2 linked regions of the Pigmentibacter sp. JX0631 genome follow. The protein of the gene in region 1 interacts with the protein of each later gene in a pairwise test. Links are inferred from orthologs where the notes say so. Each region holds a gene or a part of one and is shown on either strand. Other genes may lie near its edges. The genes, in order: menB and rfaD.

What was found.
Region 2: the proteins of menB (region 1) and rfaD interact in binary tests that used the Escherichia coli proteins (3 or more experiments, as listed by UniProt). The link is inferred for Pigmentibacter sp. JX0631 from one-to-one orthologs.

What each region holds. Positions count from the first base shown.
Region 1 is NZ_CP123622.1:1,544,307-1,547,479, reverse strand. Bases 228-3,063 are described here. They hold menB (1,4-dihydroxy-2-naphthoyl-CoA synthase), read left to right. Parts: upstream 228-1,151; coding sequence 1,152-1,976; downstream 1,977-3,063. Other genes in these bases: QEJ31_RS06695 (NRDE family protein), read left to right, coding at 2,904-3,063; menA (1,4-dihydroxy-2-naphthoate octaprenyltransferase), read left to right, coding at 1,983-2,897; QEJ31_RS06710 (iron-containing alcohol dehydrogenase), read left to right, coding at 228-1,040. Outside these bases: more of QEJ31_RS06710, read left to right, coding at 1-227; more of QEJ31_RS06695, read left to right, coding at 3,064-3,173. UniProt on the Escherichia coli protein: Converts o-succinylbenzoyl-CoA (OSB-CoA) to 1,4-dihydroxy-2-naphthoyl-CoA (DHNA-CoA).
Region 2 is NZ_CP123622.1:496,197-499,488, reverse strand. What follows is about bases 47-3,001. They hold rfaD (ADP-glyceromanno-heptose 6-epimerase), read left to right. Parts: upstream 47-958; coding sequence 959-2,044; downstream 2,045-3,001. Other genes in these bases: QEJ31_RS02100 (heterodisulfide reductase-related iron-sulfur binding cluster), read left to right, coding at 2,126-3,001; trmFO (methylenetetrahydrofolate--tRNA-(uracil(54)-C(5))-methyltransferase (FADH(2)-oxidizing) TrmFO), read right to left, coding at 47-788. Also shown: more of trmFO, read right to left, coding at 1-46; more of QEJ31_RS02100, read left to right, coding at 3,002-3,292. UniProt on the Escherichia coli protein: Catalyzes the interconversion between ADP-D-glycero-beta-D-manno-heptose and ADP-L-glycero-beta-D-manno-heptose via an epimerization at carbon 6 of the heptose.

The sequences.
Region 1 (3,173 bases):
ATGGCGTTTATGAACAAATTAAACAAGCATTAATTCATAAAGATGTTTATGAGTTTTCAGGTATTGAAGTAAATCCTGAATATGAAACCCTAATGAAAGCTGTTGAGTTATGTAAAAAATGTAAAATCGATTTTATCTTAGCAGTTGGTGGAGGATCGGTTATCGATGGTTGTAAATTTATAGCAAGTGCAGCTAAATATAAAAAGAATGATCCTTGGGAATTGGTCATGGGAGCTCAAAGTGAAAAGGCAATTCCACTAGGTTGTGTATTAACTTTACCCGCAACTGGTTCAGAAATGAATGGCTTCAGTGTCATATCCAGACGAAGCGTGAATGCAAAAAAAGGTTTTTTTTCAGCACATTCTTATCCAGAATTTTCAATACTTGATCCATCTGTTACGTTTTCTTTGCCAGAAAGACAAGTTATAAATGGTATTATAGATCCTTTTGTCCATGTCACTGAACAATATTTAACTTATAAAATAAATTCTCCGTTACAAAACAGACAAAGTGAAGCCATTTTAAAAACTTTGATCGAAGAAGGTCCAAAAGCAATAAAAAGAAAAGAGGATTACAATAATAGAGCAAATATAATGTGGTGTGCTACCCAAGCTTTAAATGGCACGATTGGGAAAGGAGTGCCACAGGATTGGGCCACGCATGAAATTGGTCATGAAATAACGGCATTATTTGGGCTAGATCATGCTCAGACTCTTGCCGTAATTCTTCCTGCTTTACTCCAACATGAATATGATTATAAAAAAGAAAAATTAGTCGAATTTGGTAAAAATGTATTTTCTTTAGATTATAATTCTGAAGCAAAAATTGCTAAAACTGCTATTAATAAAACAGAGAAATTTTTTAGATCATTAGGAGCAAAAACAAGACTTTCTGAATATAAAATTCCTAAAAAAGAATTAAAACACATAGCAAAAAAAGTTATGGAAACGAGTAAAGGTGTTAAATTAGGTGAAAATTCAAGAATAGGTGAAAATGAAATACTAGAAATTCTTGAAATAGCATGGCCAAGCTATAAGTAAAAAATGAATTAAATAACTTTATATAAAAAAAAGTTATATAACTTGGAAATATAATTTTTTTCAGTTAAATAACTTTTTTGGTTTTAAAAACACTTGTTGAAGGAGTCAGAAGTGAATCAAAACAATTGGCATAAAATGCAAGATTTTGAAGATATTAAACTAGAGAGAACTGAAGATGGTATTGCAAAAATAACAATTAATCGCCCACATGTGCGAAATGCTTTTAGACCAGAAACTGTAAATGAGTTACTAAAAGCTTTTGAAGTATGTAGAGATCATCCAAAAATTGGAGTGATTATTTTAACTGGTGAAGGAAAAGAGGCATTTTGTTCTGGCGGAGATCAAAAAGTCCGTGGCCATGGCGGATATGTTGGGCAAGATGGGTTACCAAGATTAAATATTTTGGATGTGCAAAAATCAATTCGTTCAATGCCTAAACCAGTTGTAGCGATGGTTGCGGGTTATGCAATTGGTGGAGGGCATGTCCTCCATGTTGTTTGTGATCTAACGATAGCTGGAGATAATGCAAAATTTGGGCAAACTGGTCCTAAAGTAGGATCTTTTGATGGCGGATTAGGAAGCAGTTATTTAGCGCGTATTGTTGGGCAAAAAAAAGCGCGTGAAATTTGGTATCTTTGCCGTCAATATAATGCGCAACAAGCTTTAGAAATGGGACTGGTAAATCATGTGGTGCCAGTAGATAAATTAGAAGAAGAAACTTTAAAATGGTGCAGAGAAATGATGCAACATTCCCCACTTGCTCTACGCTGTTTGAAAACAGCATTAAATGCTGATTGTGATGGACAAATTGGATTATTGGATTTTGCTGGCAATGCCACTTTATTGTATTATCTAAGCGAAGAAGCCAAAGAAGGAAAAAATGCCTTTATAGAAAAACGTAAACCTAATTTTGATAAATTTGATAGATTTCCTTGAGGTATCATGTCTGACGCTCTGACTACAAAACAAGGAATTTATCCTTGGCTACTTGCTGCTCGTCCGAAAACATTATCAGCAGCAGTAACTCCTATTTTAATTTCAACAATGTTATCATTTCACTATTCGTTAACAGTTAATTATCAGAAAATTTGTTTCCTTAGTATTCTGGCATTATTTTCAACGATATTTATTCAAATTGGTACAAATTTAATTAATGATGCTTTAGATTTTAAAAAAGGTGCTGACAACGAAAACAGATTAGGTCCTAAGCGAGTCACCCAAAGTGGATTACTATCCGCCAAACAGGTGATGATCGGTGGATTTTTAAGTTTTTTAATTTCAGTCTTATTAGCTATTCCTTTAGTGTTACATTCCGGTTTTCCTATTATTGTAATTGGCCTTGTTGCGTTACTTTTTGGGTACTTATATACTGGAGGGCCTTATCCTCTTGCTTATAAAGGATTGGGTGAGTTATTTGTTATTTTATTTTTTGGTTTAGTTGCTGTTGGTGGAGTGTTTTATTTACAAACAGGATTTTTAAATACAGCCGCTCTTATAGCTGGCCTTGAAGTTGGGTTACTTGCTACCGTTCTTATCTCTATAAATAATTACCGTGATTATTTGGAAGATAGAAAAGTTAGAAAAATGACATTAGCCGCAAGATTTGGTCCTTGCTTTGCAAAATATGAAATATTGTTTTTATATTTTTCTACTTATAGCATTCATCTTTATTGGTTTTATGAAATTAATTCTTGGAGCGCTCTTTTACCTTTTGTTACTTTACCTTTGGCTATTAAAATAGTAAAAGATTTATTTCATCAAGAACCTTCAAGAATTTTTAATAAATATTTAGGAATGTCAGCATTATTGCAGCTACTATTTGGAATATTATTTAGCATAGGCATATTAATAGGGTAAATTTTTGTGTGTACTCTTTTCTTATTTATAAATCATTTTGAATCTTTTCCTATTTTATTGATCTCAAATAGAGATGAATATCGTGGGAGAAAAGCCAGAATGATAAATGGTTGGAATCATTCATTGACTGAATATGGTAACTCTGTATTTAGTCCTCGGGATGATTCCAAAAGAGGCACTTGGTTTGCTTGTCAAAATAAAATCAAAACAAGATGGGCAATAATTACAAATATAAGAGATTTAAGATCCTTTAAAAAAGATCTTCGCTCAAGAGGT
Region 2 (3,292 bases), 1.0 Mb from region 1 along the record:
TTTTTATGGGGAACTTTTTCTCCAAGTAGTACTTTTTCAACAAAAGCAAAATATTCTTCTTTATTAAAGGGGAGATTTAAATAATCACCATCCTCATCTGCATTAGAAACATCAGGCAATCCAGTTAATTTTTCTTGCGTTAATTCTGCATTAGAAACATTCAGTAATTCCGGTGATTTTTCTTTATTTTGCGCTAAATTCTTTTCATATAAACTGGTTTTTGATAGTCTATTCGCATAAAAAGCAACATCATAATTAATGCTATCGCCATCTAAAATTGGGGCAATGGCATCATAAAAATAAAGCTGATCACTTTTCGTAATTTTTCTTAGGTCTGCAGCGAGTGCGTCATCAGTTAAAGGACCGGTTGCAATAACGATGGCATTAAAATCTTTTTTAAGGTTAATTTCATCGATTGATTGAACTATGGTCTCAATAACTTCAATGTTTTTATGATTTTTTAACTTTTGCGTAATTTCAGATGAAAAGAGTTCTCTATCTACAGCTAAAGTTTCTCCTGCTGGCACTTCAGCTTTTCTGGCTGCTGGTAAAATAAGGCTTCCTAATTTTTCTAGCTCAATTTTTAAAGTTCCGGCTGGATTTAAACGGCTTTTGGACTTTAAACTATTAGAACAGACTAATTCGGCAAATAAATGAGGAGATATTTGGGCTGGAGTTGTTTTTTTTGTCTTCATTTCATATAAAGTGACAGACAATTGATAGTGTTCCGCTAAAATCCATGCACATTCACTACCTGCTAATCCAGCGCCAATTACTGCAACATTCATAGAACTATCCTTTTTAAGATTCTGAAAAAATAAAATTTTATAAATTTGGGTCTTAACGATACCTAAATTTATGTTAAGAGTTTATATTGCAAAGTATGCTGTTTCTTTCAATACATTCTTTTGTTGATTTTAATGGCATTTCTTAAATTAGAAAGAAAAAAGGATAAAGTATGCCACTTTTTGTTGTGACTGGAGCCCATGGGTTTATTGGGACAAATATTGTAGAAAAAATTCTGGCTATGGATCCTACTGAAATGGGTTTTCCGCAACAAAAGCCAATTAAATTTTCTAACTTTATGGAACAAGGACATCAAGATTTAGGATGTTCCGTCATCGCTAGTGACTTATCTACTAGTATAAATAGGGATACAGCGAAGCGATTTTTAGGCTCAGCTCGTTATCAGTATGTTGACTACAGAGATCTCATATCCTATCTTGAAAAATTGCCACAGAAACCTGATGTCGTCATTCATAATGGAGCCTGCTCTTCTACAACAGAAACTGATGTCAACGTCTTTGCTGAATTAAACCTAAACTACTCAATAGCATTATGGATATTTTGTGCTAAGTACTCTATCCCATTTATTTATGCTTCAAGTGCTGCAACATATGGTGATGGATCTTTAGGTTTTTCTGATAAAAAAGAAGATTGTGAAAAATATACTCCTCTTAATTTATATGGAAAATCTAAGCTTGATTTTGATATTTGGACTTTAAAACAATCAAATACACCACCTTCATGGTTTGGTCTGCGATATTTTAATGTTTTTGGGCAATTTGAATCGCATAAAGGCGGTCAAGCAAGTATGGTATATCATGGATACCAACAGGCAACACGCACTGGTAAGATAAAACTTTTTGAAAGTAACTCTCCAAAATATAAAAATGGTGAACAACTTAGAGACTTTGTATATATAGATGATATCGTTCAAGTGACTATTCAATTAATTAAATTATCGTTAGCAAGAAAGCATGAACAATCTAACATTAATTTACCTGAAAATGGGTTATTTTTAAATATTGGTCGAGGAATTACCGAATCTTGGAATAGTTTGGCAGAACAAGTTTTTTCAGCTCTTTCGCTCCCTATCAATATTGAATATATCCCAATGCCTTCTAACATTATAAATCAATATCAAAATTATACATGCGCAGATCTTTCAACACTACGTGCGATAGGTATTCAACATGAATTTACATCTTTAAGTGCTGGAGTTACAAAATATGTTCAAAAGCATTTAATGCGAGGTCAGTAGAATTTGTAAAATTCAATTTTTTTTATTATATTTTTATGGTTGTACTCAGTTATATAACTAAACAAAATGAAGGTTTTTTGCATGGACGCTCAACAACTGACACGCCAAATATATTGGTCACCTTCTGGTGGATTGAATGAAATTTTGCATATGACAACGTACTTTTGGTTAGCCATAGCCACTGTTGTTTTTGCTTATGGTGTTTGGAAGCACATAGTTCTTTGGCGGGCTGGGAAACCAGAAGTTTGTTTCGATAAGCCTGTTGAAAGAATTATTTTATTTTTCCGGAATGTTATTGCGCAAGCAAAAGTTTTGCGTTCACGCAGGCAAAGAGATCCTAAACCAAGATCAATATATGCTGCATGGATGCATGGACTCATTTTTTATGGTTTTTTTGCTTTATTTTTCTGTACAACTATTGTTGCTTTAAAAGATTATAACATCACAGATCTTTATCATGGTTGGTTTTATGCATTTGTAAAAGTTACCGGGCAAATTGGAGGTGTTTCTTTAGCAATTGGTCTTCTTCTGGGAATTTTCAGAAGATCAAATAAAGAATATAAATTTAGCCACAGTCTTGGGTATACGTTACTTTATTCTTTCCTTTTTTTATTAGTTATTCAAGGATTTTTGTTGCAAGGATTTAGATTAGCTTTTGATCTGCATGCACCAGATACGCAATGGGCTTTTGTTGGTTACTTATTTAGTCTTCTCTTTCCAAAAAATATGGATTCAAGTAATGCCAATATGATTTATACTTCGTTATGGTACTTTCATATGGTAACAACCATGGCCTTTATAGCAACAATACCATATACAAGAGCTTTGCATATTGTAACAGCATCTCTTAATCTATATACTCAAAGATTAACCCCTTCTGTAATGCTAGCAAAAATGGATTTTGAAAATGCTGAAGCTGAATATTTTGGAGCAAGAGATATTCGTGATTTTTCATGGAAAGATTTGTTAAGTTTTGATAGTTGTACTGAATGCAGAAGATGTACAGATATTTGCCCTGCTAATGCAGTATTAAAGCCATTAGATCCTAGGGAAATAATTTTAAAAATGAAGAACAGTATGACTGTTGAAGCTTTATTTCCAAAACAAGGTGAAGAAGAAAAGCATTTTCTATTTGAAAATGGTGTAATAACACACAATGAAATTTGGGCATGCACTAATTGCGGTGGTTGTGTAAATGAATGTCCTGTCGGAATAGATCAACTTCGTACAATTATGCAGTTAAGACGT